3 regions of the Paenarthrobacter sp. C1 genome follow, and region 3 is predicted to be linked to each of the others. Evidence: riboswitches for the same ligand, from Rfam matches in the RefSeq annotation. Region 3 holds a riboswitch; each other region holds the start of a gene.
What was found. Region 3 has a riboswitch for S-adenosylmethionine ahead of ACNAOU_RS19505 (DUF1737 domain-containing protein). Riboswitches for the same ligand answer to the same signal wherever they lie in the genome.

Region 1 (5,594 bases), 1.1 Mb from region 3:
ACGGAGTCCACAGGATAGCCCGGCCGCACGCGATCGTAGTGCTCTCCGCCATCCTGGAAGCTTTGGCCAAGTTCATGGCGCCGGGAGGCATGGAGCTTGGGTCCGCGGGGACCGGCGGGACCGGGAGTGACTGGAGCGCCGTTCGCTGAGCGCAGGGACACGCAAACTCCTTCACAGGGCCGTTAGAGGTACCCTACGAATTTACCCTCTAGTCGACCGTGCAGGGAGCGGCACCGGCTGTGCCCGGGGTGTTGGGCGCCCACTCGGGGTAGCTGCGGTGGTCGTTGGCCGGTACCCAGCGGCCCTCGTCCACCACATAGTCCCAGCCCAGGCCGTTGCGCTTGAGTTCCTCGATGCCTGCCAGTAGCCTGGTGGCGTCCTCCAACCGGGAGCCGACGCCGAAGCTTGCGCGCAGGGAACCCGAAGGCAGTCCCAGCCGCTTGAGCAACGGATGCGCGCAGAAACGTCCGTCGCGGAGGCCCACTCCGTGTTCGGCCGCCAGATATGCGGCGACCAGTCCGGCGTCGAATCCTTCTACGGAGAAGTTGACCACGCCGATGGTGTCCTCGGAATCGCTGAAGATCCGGTGGACTGTAACGCCGTCGATGGCTTCCAGGCCCTCAACCAGGTAGCTGCGGATGCCCGCTTCGTGTGCGTGCCAGGCGTCCTGGTCGAGGCCGGCGAGCACCTGAGTGGCGCGGGCGAGCGTCGCGGCGCCCAGGACGTTGGGGGAACCGCCCTCGTGCCTCGCCGGACCCGTGGCCCAGCTGACCGAGTCCAAGCGCGCTTCGCGGACAGCGCCACCACCTGCCAGGTGCGGGATCCCGGCGTCGAGCCAGTCCGGGCGGCCCACTACCACTCCTGCGCCGAACGGCGCATAGAGCTTGTGTCCTGAGAAGACGATGTAGTCGACGTCAGCCTCTGCGATGTTGACGCGGCGGTGCGGAGCGAGCTGGGCTGCATCCACCACGATCCTCGCGCCGTACTCGTGGGCCAGCGCGGCAAGCCGGGCGATCGGCAGGATCTCTCCGGTGACGTTCGAGGCGCCCGTGACGGCGAGCAGGCTGACGCCGCCCAGGGCCAGTTCGGCTTCGATCTTGTCCAGTGTTCCGGCCAGGGTCGGCGCCGCAACCACGCTGCGGTGCGGCACGCCCTGCCACGGGAGCAGGTTTGCGTGGTGCTCAATGTCCAAGTACAGGACCTCGCCGGCAAACTCGCCGTCGACCTGCGGGAGGCAGCCGGCCAGCAGGTTCAAGGAGTCCGTGGTGTTCCGGGTAAAGATCACCGAATCGTCTGCACGTCCGCCAACGAAGTCACGGACGATGTTCCGGGAATTCTCGTAGACGGAGGTGCTGATCTGCGAGGCGAAGCCTGCCCCGCGGTGAACGCTGGCGTAGTACGGGAGGACCTCGTTGAGGTAGGCGGAAACAATCGTCAGCGCAGGGGCTGACGCGCCGTAGTCGAGGTTGGCATAGCGGACGTGGCCACCTTGGATCAGAGGCGCCTGAAGCTCCGCGCCCGTGACGGCGGCGAGGGGACGCGCAGCTGCCGATTCGAGGGCGGCTTCGTCAACAAAGGAAGGGATGGTGTTTGCGTTGAACGTGACTGTGCTCATGGGACCTCACTCAAGAGGGACCCCCACAGGGGGATCCGCGCTTGCCGCATCCGTTCCGGACCGGCCGGGTCGTCACCCGGGGCACCCCACCGCGAATGGAGGGTTGCCGGCCAGCAAACCGGGGTTTAGCGCTGGCACTCGTGACCTGTAAAAAAGGCTAAGGCACGTCCGGGGGACGATCCAAAGCCGTGGGGTTTTGTTAAGCGCTTTGTTACGCGGAATGCCAAATCCCAGTTTCCGCGAACAAAAAACGGCGGACGCGCACAAAAGCGGGCGTCCGCCGTCGAAAATTCGGCAATCCGGAGTAGTGCCGGCCTCAGGCTTGGGACTGCAGGAGGTCGTCCAGTCCGGGGTTCAGCCGCTTCAGGACTTCCGAATGCAGGATGGAGTTGGTGGCCAGGGCGTTGCCGCCGAACGGTCCGTCTTCGCCTTCCAGGGAAGTGAAGCGCCCGCCTGCCTCCGTCACGATGGGGACGAGCGCCGCCATGTCGTAGAGGTTCAGCTCCGGTTCGCAGGCGATGTCCACCGCGCCCTCGGCCACGAGGCAGTAGGACCAGAAGTCACCGTAGGCACGTGTGCGCCAGACGTCCTCCGTGAGGTCCATGAATTCGTCCAGATTGCCCCGCTCCTTCCAGCCGGACAGGCTGGAGTAGGACATGGAAGCGTCGGCCAGGCGTGAAACGTTGGACACCTTGAGGCGGGTTGCTGAAGCGAGGGACCGACCCATGTAGGCGCCCATATCCTTGGCTGCCCACCAGCGTTTGCCCAACGCCGGAGCGCTGACCACACCAACGACGGGCTCGCCTTCATCGACGAGCGCGATCAGCGTTGCCCATACTGGAACGCCGCGGACAAAGTTCTTTGTTCCGTCGATGGGATCGATGATCCAGCGCCGCGATCCGTGGCCACTGCTGCCGAACTCTTCACCCAGGACTGCATCACGTGGACGCGAGCGCGACAACTGACCGCGGATAGCCTCCTCCGCAGCCTTGTCGGCATCGGTGACAGGGGTGAGGTCCGGCTTGGTTTCGATCTGCAGGTCCAGGGCCTTGAAGCGATCCATGGTTTGGGCGTCGACGGAATCGGCGAGGACATGGGCCAGGCGCAGGTCGTCGTTGTAGGTGGAAGCGGGTTGGGTCATGGCACCAAACTATCCTGAAATACTGGCGGCGGTGGGGACGTTACCGCTGCACCCTCAGTTTTCCAGTGTCATCAAGTAACCGTGCCGAGCTCTTTCGCTTCTTTGGCCTCCAGGCGTGGGTCCGCGCCCAGCAGGCGACGCAGTGACGCCAGGCGCGCCACCCCTGAAGGGCCCGCATGTCCTTCATTGACCCAGGCGTCCAGCCCGCAGTTCACTGCCGTAGCGTCGTGCTTGCATCCCCGCTCGCATGCTTCGGTGCCGGGTTCGAGGTCCGGGAAGGAATGCAGGATCCGGTCCGGATCCACGTGGGCCAAGCCGAAGGAGCGGATACCGGGGGTGTCAATGATCCAGCTGCCCGAGGGGGCATCCGCGAGCTTCAGCGCCAATGCCGAGGACGAAGTGTGCCGGCCACGTCCGGTGACGGCATTCACGCCGCCGGTGGCCCGCTCGGCGCCCGTCAACGCGTTGACCATGGTGGACTTGCCGACACCGGAGTGGCCCAGCATGACGGTCACTTTGCCACCGAGGTGTGCGCGGAGCCGGGAAACAGCATCCCTGTCCAACCGGGCCGACAGCCCATCATCGGATCGGGCATCAATGCCGCCGGCTTCAGAATCGGCTGTCCGGCTGATAATCACCGGGAAATCCAGGCTGACGTAGTTGGCCAGCAGTTCAGTGGGATCCTTCACGTCGGCTTTGGTGATCAGCAGCAGTGGCTCAATACCGGCGTCGTACGCCGCCACAAGGGCACGGTCGATGAACCCGGTCCGCGGTTCGGGATTCGCGGCTGCAACAACCACCACCAGCTGGTCGGCGTTGGCCACGACTACCCGCTCGATCGGATCCGTGTCATCGGCGCTGCGGCGAAGGAGGGTCCGGCGTTCTTCCACCCGGACCAGCCGGGCCAGCGTGTCCGGAGACCCGGAAACGTCGCCTACAAGGGCCACGAAGTCACCGGGCACAACAGGGTTGCGCCGGAGTTCGCGGGCGCGTGCGGCGATGATGATGCGTTCGTTGGGGGAGTCTTCGTCCACGATTGCCCGGTACCGCCCGCGGTCCACCGTGATGATCCGTCCGATCACGGCGTCATCGTAGCTGGGACGGTCCTTGGTCCGGGGTCGTGATCCTTTTTTGTTGGGACGGATCCGGACATCGGATTCGTCCCAGGAACGTGCGTCGCGGCCCATGGTCAGTTGCCGGCCTCATTCGTGCCGGCGGAGTCAAGCATTCGTGCCCACATCTCCGGGAACTCGGGCATCGTCTTGGATGTTGTGGCGATGTCTTCAACCTGGACGCCGTCGACGGCGAGTCCCAGGATGGCGCCGGCAGTGGCCATTCGGTGGTCTGCGTAACTGTGTACCACTCCGCCATGGAGGGAAGCTGGGCGAATTACCAGGCCATCGGCAGTTTCTTCCGCATCGCCACCAAGGCGGTTGATCTCGGCAACCAAGGCAGCGAGGCGGTCTGTTTCGTGTCCGCGGAGGTGGGCGATGCCCGTCAATCGCGAAGGGCCGGTAGCCAGAGCGCAAAGTGCGGCTACAGTCGGCGCGAGCTCGCTGGTTTCGTCGAAATCAGCACCCTTGATCTCATTGCCGCCGGTAACCGTCAGTGTTCCCCCGTCAAGGGTGACGCTTGCGCCCATGGCAGCAAGGATGGTCCGCCAGAGATCGCCCACCTGTGTGGTGCCGGTGGGCCAGTTGGGAATGCGGACGGTGCCGTGCGTTGCCAGGGCGGCGGCCAGGAAGGGGCCGGCGTTGGAGAGATCCTGCTCGATCCGCTGGTCGAAAGCACTGATACTACCGGGCGAAACGCGCCAGTGGTTGGGTACGGAGTCATCGACAGTAACGCCCACGCTCCGAAGCACCTCAACGGTCATGGTGATGTGGTCCAGGCTTGGAACGGGTTTGCCCACGTGCTCCAAGTGCAGGCCTTCGGTGAAGCGGGCGCCTACCAACAGCAACGCCGAGACAAACTGGGAGGAAGCGCTCGCGTCGATGACCAAGTGACCGCCGCGCACCTCGCCGGTGCCTTCCACCGTGAAAGGAAGGGACGACGGCGTCCTGCCGCCTTCGGCTGCGACCGGAACTCCCAGGGCGATCAGTGCCTCGATGATGGTTCCCATGGGACGGTTACGGGCATGGGGATCGCCGTCGAAGACTGTGGCGCCGCTGCGCAGGGCAGCCAGCGGGGGAACGAACCTCATGACGGTACCGGCCAGACCGCAGTCGATGGCTGTCGTTGAGCTCGAAGCAGAGGGGTCCAGGGGAGTGATCTCCAGGTCGGGCCCATAGTCACCGTCACCGGGTACCTCGGTGACGGTGGCACCCAACTGCCGGAGGGCCTGGATCATCAGGGCCGAATCGCGTGAATGCAGCGGAGCCCGGAGCCGCGAAGGACCATCCGCCAAGGCTGCCAGCACCAGGTACCGGTTGGTCAGCGATTTTGAACCTGGGACCGTCACTGTGGCGTCCACGGGCCCTTTGGCATAAGGGGCCGGCCATAGCGGGAGGCTGGCGGCTTTGTCCGGTTCGGTATTGGCGGCGGTGGTACCTGTCATGCTTCCTTATGCTCCAACTGCGTTGTCTACGGCCTTGCGCACTGCTTTGTCTGCCTTCTTGATCTGCTTGCCGGTGACTTTCCTGGCGTCGGCGGCAAGGTGCTCGGCCCGCCAGGCGATGCTCGGACGGCCTTCGGTGTCCACCGACGCCAACAACACGCCGCCGGTAAGTGAGATGTTCTTCAGGAGCTGGGCCTTCCGGGCGGTGCGCCCCTCCTTGGTGCTGATGTCGGCTGAACGCCATTCGACGTAGGAGTTCAGGGCGGACGTCAGCGCGAGCA
Region 2 (5,594 bases), 1.6 Mb from region 3:
GGAGTATCTGCAGGCGCCGCTCGGAACGTGCGGTCAGCAGGCGTTCCACAATGCCTTGGCCGCCCAGCGAGATCCTGGGGCCGTCGTCGCGACGCGTCAGATGGGTCTCCGGCGCGGCGAACAAGTCGCCGACGGAGACGGACAGAACCTGGCAGAGGGTCACCAAGGAAGCCACCGACGGCGATGTCAGGTCGCGCTCCACGCGGCTCAGGAAGCCTTTGGTCAACCCGGTGGCGTCCGCAACCTGCTCGATGGTGAGGCGCTGCGCTTGCCGGGCTGCGCGGATTCTGGAACCGATGGCAACGGGAACATTGCTCGGTTCAACGGGTAGAGCCTTCATTCACGAACCTTTCAGGCCTGTCATGTGGCCCTGTCATTGGAGCAATAGTAGCCGGGAGGCACGCCAACAGGGCCACTGCGGGCGTAACCAAGTCCAAAGGATCTTGACTGTTACTCCGATCACAACATATCCTCATAGGCAACAAGTGTTGTCTGTGAGGCACACAACACATCCCCAAGCTCCAAACCCAAATCTCCAATCATCCGCACAGAGACTTCGACGCATCGCAGGAGTATCGTCGAAAACCCCAACCTCCGTGCATCAGCTCCAAGGACCGTTCATGGAATCTTCGGCTATTAATATCGCAATCGTGGTGGTGTACCTGCTCGCCATGCTGGCCTTCGGCTGGTGGGGCAAGTCCCGCACAAAGAACAACAGCGACTTCCTGGTGGCCGGCCGCCGCCTGGGACCCTTCCTCTACACAGGCACCATGGCCGCCGTGGTCCTCGGTGGCGCATCCACCGTGGGCGGCGTGGGCCTCGGCTACAAGTTCGGCATCTCCGGCATGTGGCTCGTGGTGGCCATCGGCTCCGGCGTGCTGCTCCTTAGCCTCCTGTTCGCCGGCACCATCCAGCGGTTGAAGATCTACACGGTCTCCCAAATGCTGAGCCTGCGATACGGCAGCAAAGCCACCCAGACATCCGGAATCGTGATGTTGGCCTACACCCTCATGCTCTGCGCCACGTCCACCGGCGCCTACGCCACCATCTTCGTGGTGCTCTTCGACTGGGAACGCTGGTTGGCAATCGCCGTCGGCGGCGCCATCGTGCTGGTCTACTCCACCATCGGCGGCATGTGGTCCATCACCTTGGCAGACCAGGTGCAGTTCCTCATCAAGACCGTAGGCATTTTCTTCCTGATGCTGCCGTTCGTCCTGAACGCAGCCGGCGGAATGGACGGCATCCGTGAGCGCCTTGACGCCAGCTTCTTCCAGATCGACGGCATCGGCGTCCAGACCATCATCACTTACTTCGTGGTCTACACCCTCGGCCTCCTGATCGGCCAGGACATCTGGCAGCGCGTCTTCACCGCCAAGACCGCCACCGTTGCACGCTGGGGCGGAGCTACCGCCGGTGTTTACTGCATCCTCTACGGCATCGCCGGCGCACTGATCGGCCTGGCTGCCCGCGTCGCCCTCCCGGACATCGATGTCGCCAACCTCGGCAAGGACGTTGTCTACGCAGAGGTGGCAACCCACATCCTGCCCGTCGGCATCGGCGGACTGGTGATGGCCGCGGCTGTGGCTGCGATGATGTCCACCGCTTCGGGCGCCCTGATCGCCGCCGCTACGGTGGCCCGCGCAGACGTTGTCCCGTTCGTGGCCAGCTGGTTCGGCAAGACGATCAACACCGACGACACGGAAAACCCCGAGCACGACGTCAAGGCTAACCGCTACTGGGTCCTGGGCCTGGGCATCGTTGCCGTCCTGATTTCCATGGCAGCGCAGGACGTCGTTGTTGCCCTGACCATCGCCTACGACATCCTGGTGGGCGGACTCCTGGTCGCCATTCTCGGCGGCCTGGTCTGGAAGCGCGGAACGGGCATCGCGGCTGCATGGTCCATGGCAGTCGGCTCAGTTCTGACACTGGCCCTGCTCATCATGTACGCGGTTGGTGTCATCCCGAGCGAAGACGGCGTCTACGCCAACGAGCCCATCTACTGGGGCCTCGGTGCTTCCCTGGTGGTTTACGTCGTGGTCTCCCTGCTGACTCCGCCCACGGACGCAGCCGTCCGCGAGGCCTGGGACAAGCGCGTAGCCGGCGCCATCTCCGAGGAACTGCCGCCGGAAGTCCACCCGGTGGGCAGCAGCAAGTAACCAGGCAATACCCGACGGCGGTGCCGCCCCCTTCACGGGGGCAGCACCGCCGTCGTTTTGTCCCCGGCAATAGGGCCTTCACAACCTCAGGTGCGGTACTGTTGTCCCAGCTTCAAGAGATGTGGCGCCAAGCTCCGACTGGCCATGCACCAACCCCATGTTCACGGGTGGTTCGGATGAGGAAGCGGCCCGTCCCGGACCTGAGACAACCGAGCGGGCAAGAGCACTCTCCACAGGAGCAGCACCTTGCCGTATCAGAGCGATGCCAGCCACGCCCACAACACCACCGGCCAAACCGAAGCCCGGAACGTCACGGTGATTCCCGCCGTCGACCTTTACCTGGGCACGGTCACCATAGTGGCCAGGAACGAAACCCTGTTCTTCCGGCATCCCCATCCGCAGCAGATCGCCAAAGCGCTGGCCCAGGCCGTCCGGCCCTCAACGTGGTGCGAGGCGTCCCGGACCCTGACGGTTACTGTGGCCGCGACAGGAAAACGGGATGGCCAGCCGCGCCTGTTCGCCCTCGGCAGCCGGGACGAGGACTAGATTTCCTCTTCCTCCCCACGGAATTCCTCGGTCTCATCGATCGGCACCACCCGTTCATCGTCCTCGGGGGCGTCCACTTCCTCAACCCAGGGCTCGTCCACTTCCTGGTCTTCGGCGTAGTCGTAGGCCGGGTCCGACTCGATGGTGGTGCGTTCCGGGTACTTGGCGTGTGATTCGGTGGTGTCCATGGTGCAACCTCCGTCCCGTGGGCCTGTAAGAGCCCGCTAACCGAGTGCGGGGAGGCTCCCCGCCCCTGTCCTTCCATCTGAGCACCGGCCAAAGCGAGGGTCAAGCAGAGCCGGAAATTACGGTGCACCGAACATTCCAGCTAAGGAATACCAGCCAAAAAACCCTGCAAATAAGCGGTAGTGTGGTGCGTGCAATGGGGCCGCAACTACCCCACCCAGCACAGGAGATAAAGTGCAGATGCACCAGGAATCCCACAGTTCGTCGAGCCCCGCTCCGGACCCCGCCATCGAACCCGCAGCTCTCCACCACACCGCAGACCCGGCAGCACCCACTGCGTCGGACATCAGGCGGTGGCGGCAGTACCTTGCCGATGAACGCGCCGAGGCTGCGGTCTACCGCGAACTCGCCCAGCGCCGCGACGGCGAGGAACGGCAGATCCTGCTGGCTCTGGCCGAAGCCGAAGGGCGGCATGAAGCGCACTGGCTCAAACTCCTGGGTGAGCACGCAGGCATGCCCAAGGCAGCTTCCGCCCGCAGCCAGTTCCTGGGGTTCCTGGCCCGCAACTTCGGTTCGGTCTTCGTCCTGGCCCTGGCGCAACGTGCAGAGGGCCGCTCCCCCTACGGAACCGAGCCGGCCGCCACCCCCGCGATGGTGGCCGATGAACAAATCCACGAGGAAGTAGTCCGGGGCCTGGCGACCCGTGGACGCAACCGGCTCTCGGGTACCTTCCGCGCAGCAGTTTTCGGCGCCAACGACGGTTTGGTGAGCAACCTGTCGCTGGTCATGGGCATGGCCGCGACGGGTGTACCGAGTTCCGTGGTCCTCATGAGCGGCGTTGCAGGGCTCCTGGCCGGCGCATTGTCCATGGGTGCCGGCGAATACGTCTCCGTCCGCTCGCAACGCGAACTGCTCAACGCCACCCTCCCCACCCAGGCCACCCTCACCGCAGCCCCGTCGCTGGACATCGACCACAACGAGCTGGTCCTCGTGTACCTGGCACGCGGCATGACCCGCGAAGCCGCCGAGCACCGGGCAGCCGAGCGCATGGGATTGTTCAGCTGCGACTGCGATCCCAGCCTCTCCCTGCAGCCCGAGAAACCGGTGGCCGATGAGCATGAATCGGTGGGTTCGGCGTGGGGCGCGGCGCTGTCCAGTTTCTGCTTCTTCGCCTCGGGAGCCATCGTTCCGATCCTGCCCTTCCTTTTCGGGATGACGGGTATGGCCGCGCTCCTGGTGGCCGGAGTCCTGGTGGGCATCGCGCTGCTGGCGACAGGCGCCGTCGTGGGTTTGCTGTCCGGTACGTCGCCGCTCAGCCGCGGCCTGCGGCAGCTGGCCATCGGGCTGGGAGCAGCTGCTGCCACCTACGGTCTCGGTTTGCTGTTCGGCGCGGCGATCGTCTGAGTTTGGACTGCTCCCCCGGCAGACCGTAATGTTGGTTCGTCCTCCGCGCTGCCCCGCGTGACCAAGGGCCTGAGGAATGGAGAACCGTGGACTGGGAGCGGGAAGCTACGCACGTGCCGAAGCACCGGCGATCGGGAACAACCCAGCGCGTTCTGCTCGGCCTGCTGATGGCATTCATTGCGGCAACGGTCGCTGTGCTGGTGTCCTGGTTCCTGAATGGCGACCCCCGCATCACGGCACTGTTCCCGGGCGTCAGCGTCCCGGGCGGCCCGCAAACCGGGAAGATACAGCCCACCTCGGCCCGCATTCCGGACGCACCACCGCCGGGACTTGAGGAAGCGGACGCCCCGCTGGCCTCGCCGACGGCACCGGGCACCACCAATGATTCGTACAAGTTCCTGGCCATGAACGACGACGGCACCCCGGTGGGCTATTCCCCTTGCCGGCCGCTGCACTACGTGGTGAACAACGCCTCCGCTCCCGAAGGAACCGACCCCCTCCTGGCGACGGCCATTGCCAATATCTCTGCAGCCTCGGGCATCCAGTTCGTCAACGACGGAACAACCGACGAACAACCCGCGGACCGGCGCGAGCCCTACCAACCCAATCGCTACGGCGACCGGTGGGCTCCCCTGCTGATCTCGTGGACCACACCAGAAGTGGCGCCGGCCCTTGAAGGGAAGGTCATCGGCACGGGCGGCAGCACCATGTATTCGCTGGACAAGGGCCCCAAAAGCTACATCACCGGAAGCCTCGAGCTGGACACACCCCAGATCGCGGAACTTCTGGCCGATCCCGGCGGCGCGGACTACGTCCTTGCCGTCATGCAGCACGAGCTGGGACACGTGATGGGACTGGACCATGTGAACGATCCGATCCAGCTCATGTACCCGGAAATCGGGGCACCGGACGGTCTGGCCGCCGGTGACCTGAACGGCCTCCATCTCCTGGCATCAGCCCCCTGCCGCAAGGACATCTAGCAGCGTTCAGGCGTTGGGTACAAAGGCCATGGACTCACGGGGACGCTGGACTTATGCTGGCGAATACGGCCGACGGCGGCGCCCCACCGCCCGTCCGCGGCCTCCACGTCAGGGGGTTCCATGGAACCTTATGGGTCGTCCAAGTGGCCGGACCCGGATCCTCCCCGGCCCCATTACCTTCCGCCTTCGGGTCCGCACGAGCCGCCTGAGCCCCGCCCGCCGATCAAGCACAGCAGCGTCGCCGCCATCCTGTTCCTGCTGGGCATTCTGGGACTCGTGTGCGCCGGAGCCTATTTCGGCGGAGAGCTGCAGCAATTCCTCT
Region 3 (5,594 bases):
ACGCAGGCATGGAACCGGTGGCCCACGTCCGGGCCGTCATCGCTTTTTGGCTCGCTCACGGCTTATCGACGCGTGGTGCAGCGCTTGCTTGATACCGGTGTAGTCCTGGATGAGGGGATGATCTACTTCGATGCCCGGATCGCCAGGAACCAGCCCACCGTAGAGGTCCGGGTCGCCGACGTCTGCCTCCGCGCAGAGGACGCGGCGCTGATCGCGGTGCTGGTGCGGGCTTTGGTGGAGACGGCCTCCTTGGAAATGCTCGACGGCGTTGATCCCACCCCGGTGCCGACCGCCCTGCTGCGGATGGCGGGTTGGCGGGCCAGTAATTCCGGTTTGCGGGGAGACCTCCTGGACTTCGGCGATTTCCGGCCCCAGCCTGCCGCTGATGTCGTGTGGGCGTTGGTTGACTATCTCAGCCCGGTACTGGATGACCAAGGTGAATTGGCGCTGGTCAAGGCGGGCATTGCCGAAATTCTGGGACGCGGCAACGGAGCGCTCGAACAACGGGACTCAGCGGCACGGTACAGCGCCAGGCATCGTGACGGCGGGAACCCGCCCGGCTCCGAAGCCCTTGCCGCCGTGGTCTCGCACGCTGCGAAGGTGACTGTTCGTGGCACCGCGACAGGCGCGTTCAAGGACCCGGGCGCGTTCAAGGACCCTGTCCCGCTGCTGACCAGAGTGCGGCGGCCTTAGCCCTCGATGTCTCGGATGTTCTCGCTATCCCCGATGTCCCCGGGTTCCGGGCACGCCATCAGGTACGCTCCGACGGCTCCTTCGGTGAGGTAGAAAACCAGGGGCGGGATGTCCTTGGTGGTCGCCAGGACGGTCCCGGAAACCACGGCCATCCCTGCTGCCGTCATCCCCGCCCATCGTTTGGCGGGGGACTTCAGCAGGCTGCCGCCCAAGGCAGCCAAGCCCAGCACATGCAGCCATGAGTAGGCGAGGAACGGTGCATTGGATCCCCGAAAATAAGCGAAACGCTCAAGGTCCGAGGCCCGCCGCGACAAGCTGTAGATGAAGAATGGTGCGCCCGCGAGCAGCGCTGTTGCTGCCGCGGACGCCCACGCTTTGGAGGTCCCTGCCGGTTGTGCTTTCGAGAACGCCATGAAGCCCACCGGGACTGCGGCGGTTCCTGCAGCGGCCGCGTGGTGGCCGATCACCCATCCGCGCTCGCTGGCAAGCAGCAAACGCAGGCGCTCTGCGGGGTCGTGCATGAGGTACACGCGGGATCCCGGTGAAATCCCGGCCAACCACACCACCGATCCCGCAACGATGACAGCCCCCGCCCGGCGGTATGGATGCCTCATGCCAGCAAGGTTAGACCTGTTTGAGGGCCTTCTCCAGATCCAGGATGAGATCGTCCACGTCCTCCAGCCCCACCGACAAGCGCACCACGCCATCGGACAGCCCGATCGCCGCCCGGCCCTCCGGACCCATGGCCCGGTGGGTGGTGGTGGCAGGGTGGGTGATCAACGACTTGGAGTCACCAAGGTTGTTGGAGATGTCGATGACACGCAATCCATCAAGCAGCGCGAACGCGGCTTCTTTCGCGGAGCGGCCAGCGGACGGCGAGAGCTCGAACGTGAGCACTGTGCCTCCGGCTTTCATCTGCTTCGCGGCGAGCTCGTACTGCGGGTGCGACTTCAGCAAGGGGTACTTGACCCAGCTGATGGCGGGTTGCTGCTCCAACCATTCCGCGATCTTCAGGGCCGATGCCGAGCTGTGGTTGACTCGGAGCCCGATGGTTTCCAGGCCCTTGGTCAACACCCAGGCGTTGAAAGCCGAAAGCGATGGCCCCGTGTGGCGCATGAGCTGCTTCACCGGTCCATCGATGAACTCCTTGGTGCCCAGGATCGCGCCACCGAGGACGCGTCCCTGGCCGTCGATGTGCTTGGTGCCTGAGTACACAATCACGTCGGCGCCCAGCTCGCCACAGCGCTGCAGCAGGGGAGTGGCAAAGACGTTATCGACGACGACAGTCGCCCCAGCGGCATGCGCCAGTTCGCTGACGGCTTGGATGTCCACGATTTCCTGCATCGGGTTGGACGGTGACTCGAAGAAGACGGCGGTGGTCGGCTCGGAGAGAGCCTCACGCCACTGGTCAAGGTCCGGTCCGTCCACAAACACCGTCTCCACGCCCCAGCGCGGAAGGATCTCGTTGAGGATCACGAAGCAGGAGCCGAAGAGGGAACGGGCAGCAACCACGCGGTCCCCGGCAGCCAGCAGGGCACCCAGTGCGGTGAACACGGCGGACATGCCGGACGCCGTCGCGAAGCAAGCCTCGGTACCTTCGAGGAGGCGCAGCCGCTCCTGGAAGGTGGCCACGGACGGGTTGCCGTAGCGGGAGTAGACGAAGCGTTCGTCCTCGCCGGTGAACGCGCGTTCTGCCGCGGCGGCGGATTCGTAAACGAAGCCGGAGTTCAGGAAGACGGGTTCGGCCGTTTCCTGGAAGTTGGTACGGTCAAGTCCACCGCGAACGGCCTGGGTGTCGGGGCTCCAGCCGGCGGCGTCAGGATTGAAAGTCACTTACTCGGTCCCCAGATTCGTTGGCAGGCCACGGTTCTTCCAACCATTGACGGTGCGTTCGCCGTAACGGTCGGGTTCGCCCTCAAAGCCTTCAAGGACGTTGTAGGCGGTGAATCCTGCCTGCGTGGCGGCGATGGCGGCGGCGATGGAGCGCTGGCCGGAGCGGCAGATGAAGACGAGCTCCACGCCGTCGTCCTCGGGTGCCTGTTGTTGCAGGTCCTCGATGAAGCGGGAGTTCGGGATGCCGCCGGCGAGGTTCCACTGGATGAACAGGGGATCGTTCTCGGTGGCTTTCGTGTCGGGGATTCCGATGTGGGCCCATTCGCCCTCGGTGCGGACGTCCACCAGGATGGCGCCCTGTTCAAGCTTGGCCCACGCGTCCTGCGGGGTCAGGTCACCTGCGTAGCTCATGCGTGGCCCTCGAATGCTTCTTCGTCGTCGGTATCCAGTTCATCAACGGCGTTGGCGACTGCGGCATCGGCGCTGGCAATCGCGGCGGGCAGGACAACGGCCTGCGCGACGATCACGTCGGTTCCGTTGAACGTGGCTGCGGGGCTGCCGTGCAGTACGTACCCATCCGTCAGGGCGTTGGTGATCCGCTCACAAAAGTCGCGGGTATCCGGGCCTGTTATCAGGCGGTAAGAGAGTTTTTCTTCAGTGGGTTCAGGCATTGCTGGTGCTCCTCAGTCACGCTTGCAGTTCGAGTTGTCGATACGCCGAGTAGTCACCTGAGGCACCCCGCCGGAGAGAGGGTTGCCGACCAGCAAGTCAGGGCTTTGCGCTGGTTCTCATTACTCAAGAAAAACGTAGCATTCACGACGACGGCCCGCACGGCGGCCGTCGTCATGTTGCGTAACCGGGCGGTACTGGAGTACGGGTCCAATTAAGACGTCCCGGGAGCATAATTGACGCAGTACGACCCCCTGTAACTTCGTATGAAATCAGGTCGCGGTGAACGGACAGAGCAGTTCTACACTCAAGCCCATGCTGCATTTTGGTTGGTTCGTGGGGCACGGTTTCGGGGTGCAGGGCTGGGGCACTCCGGGCTACAGCCTGGGGTACGACTGGAAGAAACCGGCCCTGTACCAGGAGGCCGTGCGCGCGTTCGAGCTGTCCGGGCTGGACCTGTTCATCATCGAGGATTCCCTGACCGTCCCGGACACCTATGGCGGTACTGCCGAGGTTTCGCTGGCCCATGCTTCCTTTGCGCCGAAACACGATCCTCTGGCGTTGGTCCCGTACTTGCTTTCCGCCACGGAGCACCTGGGGATCGTTCCCACGGTCAGCGCTTCCTTCTACCCGCCCTTCACCGCGGCCCGGCTCCTCGCTACCCTGCAGCACTTCTCCGAGGGGCAGCTCGGATGGAATGTGGTCACCTCGGGCAGCGATCTCGCCGCGCAGAACTACGGCTTGGACCAGCAGATCGAACACGACCTCCGGTACGAAAAAGCGGAGGAATTCGTCGACGTCGTCAGGCGGCTTTGGCGTAGCTGGGAGGCCGACGCTGTACTTGAGGACGTTTCAGCCGGGGTGTTTGCGGACCATACCAAAGTGCACCCGATCAACCACGACGGGGACTTCTTCAAGGTCCGTGGGCCGTTGAACACGGCACCGTTGCCCGAGGAACCCGTGCTTGTCCAAGCGGGCGCCTCTCCGCGGGGCAAAGCGTTTGCCGGCGGTCACGCGGATGTGGCAATTGCGCTCGCCCGCGGCGTTGACGATATGAAGGCCTACCGGGATTCGATCCGGGCCGAGGCGGCGAAAGCCGGCCGGAATCCCGACGACGTGAAGGTGCTTTTCGTGCTGAAGCCCACCGTGGTGGGTTCCACAGCCGAGGCCGAGGAGTTGCGGGCGCAGCGCCGGGAATTGACGCAGCGTGACATCGACAGCCAGCTCAACTCCATCTCCTACCTGTCCGTGATCGACTTCAAAAAGTTCGACCTCGATGCCCCGCTTCCGGAGTTGAGCACCAACAGCAACCAGGGCACCTTGGAGCACTTCGCCAAGGCTGCCCCTCCCGGGTCCACTCTGCGTGAAATCCTGCAGGCACGCAGCGGTGGTGCCGGGGATTCGATCATCGGCACGGTGGGAGAAATTGCGGATTATCTGGAGGAGACCGGCGCGGCCGTAGGGGGCGACGGCTTCCTGTTCTCCGGCTTCGTTGATCCGGTGACCGTGCACGGTGTGCTGGACAAGCTGACCCCGGAACTCCGCCGCCGCGGCCTGTTGAGGAAGAGTTACGGCAACGGCGGATTCCGCCAAAACCTGCTGGATTTCTAATGGGCATTTTCACCATCGGGACGGGCCCCGTTTCCGCGTTGGCTGTGGCGGAAGCGGCTGCGGATCCGACATTTCACGTGGAACTCAACCAAGAAGCGTTGAATTTGATCGGACGGGGAAGGGACATCGTGGAGGAGGCGGCCGCCTCCGGCCAACGGATCTACGGTTTGAATACCCTTCTAGGGTCAGGCCGGGACACTGCTGTGGAGGAGAAGTCCCTCCTCGCCTACCAGGTGCAGGTCATCAGGTATCACAACAGCGGCGTAGGCCCGTATCTGGATCGTGCCGCAGCGCGCGCAGTGATCCTGGCCCGGCTTGTCGGGTTCAGCCGGGGCGGCTCCGGAGTGCGTGTCGGGACCGCAGGGTTCTACGCCGAACTGCTCAACCGCGGCGTCTACCCCGCCATCCCGCGCGAAGGGTCCGTGGGTTCCTCCGACCTGACCCAGCTGGCCGCCGTCGCTGCCGTAGCCCTGGGCGAGGGGGAAGCGTTCGATGCCTCCGGCATGCTGGTGCCCGGCGCCAAAGCCCTCGCGGACGCCGGCCTGCAAGCCCTGCAACCTGCTGCCGGAGAGGCCTTGGCCCTGGTGAGCGCCAATGCCTACTCCGTGGGCGCGGGAGCCCTCGCCTTGGTGCGCCTGCAGCACCTGGCCCGGCTCGCCGACGTCGCGCTTTCATTGTCGCTGGAGGCGATCGCAAGGTACGACGGCGGCGGAAACCTCAGTCCCTTTTCGCCGGCCATCCAGAGGGCCAAGGCGGTTGACGGCCAGCGGGACTCGGCCGCAGCTGTT

Region 1: it holds a riboswitch for S-adenosylmethionine, as region 3 does, so the genes downstream of both, ACNAOU_RS14570 (aminotransferase class V-fold PLP-dependent enzyme) here and ACNAOU_RS19505 (DUF1737 domain-containing protein) in region 3, are expected to answer to the same signal.
Region 2: it holds a riboswitch for S-adenosylmethionine, as region 3 does, so the genes downstream of both, ACNAOU_RS05190 (hypothetical protein) here and ACNAOU_RS19505 (DUF1737 domain-containing protein) in region 3, are expected to answer to the same signal.

What each region holds. Positions count from the first base shown of each region.
Region 1 is NZ_CP186052.1:3,104,518-3,110,111, reverse strand. Features, by position in the region: gene ACNAOU_RS14575 (class I SAM-dependent methyltransferase) at 1-161, opposite strand, end outside; gene ACNAOU_RS14570 (aminotransferase class V-fold PLP-dependent enzyme) at 209-1,615, opposite strand; SAM riboswitch class IV at 1,648-1,761, opposite strand; gene hisN (histidinol-phosphatase) at 1,932-2,756, opposite strand; gene rsgA (ribosome small subunit-dependent GTPase A) at 2,828-3,943, opposite strand; gene aroA (3-phosphoshikimate 1-carboxyvinyltransferase) at 3,946-5,313, opposite strand; gene ACNAOU_RS14550 (DoxX family membrane protein) at 5,320-5,594, opposite strand, start outside.
Region 2 is NZ_CP186052.1:1,072,179-1,077,772, reverse strand. Features, by position in the region: gene ACNAOU_RS05200 (helix-turn-helix domain-containing protein) at 1-340, opposite strand, end outside; gene ACNAOU_RS05195 (sodium:solute symporter) at 621-2,156, shown strand; SAM riboswitch class IV at 2,267-2,386, shown strand; gene ACNAOU_RS05190 (hypothetical protein) at 2,403-2,702, shown strand; gene ACNAOU_RS05185 (hypothetical protein) at 2,699-2,890, opposite strand; gene ACNAOU_RS05180 (VIT1/CCC1 transporter family protein) at 3,129-4,292, shown strand; gene ACNAOU_RS05175 (matrixin family metalloprotease) at 4,379-5,272, shown strand; gene ACNAOU_RS05170 (peptidase M10) at 5,393-5,594, shown strand, end outside.
Region 3 is NZ_CP186052.1:4,170,156-4,175,749, reverse strand. Features, by position in the region: gene ACNAOU_RS19525 (glutamate--cysteine ligase 2) at 1-693, shown strand, start outside; gene ACNAOU_RS19520 (hypothetical protein) at 690-1,307, opposite strand; gene ACNAOU_RS19515 (O-succinylhomoserine sulfhydrylase) at 1,318-2,526, opposite strand; gene ACNAOU_RS19510 (rhodanese-like domain-containing protein) at 2,527-2,937, opposite strand; gene ACNAOU_RS19505 (DUF1737 domain-containing protein) at 2,934-3,197, opposite strand; SAM riboswitch class IV at 3,211-3,322, opposite strand; gene ACNAOU_RS19500 (NtaA/DmoA family FMN-dependent monooxygenase) at 3,478-4,806, shown strand; gene ACNAOU_RS19495 (aromatic amino acid ammonia-lyase) at 4,806-5,594, shown strand, end outside.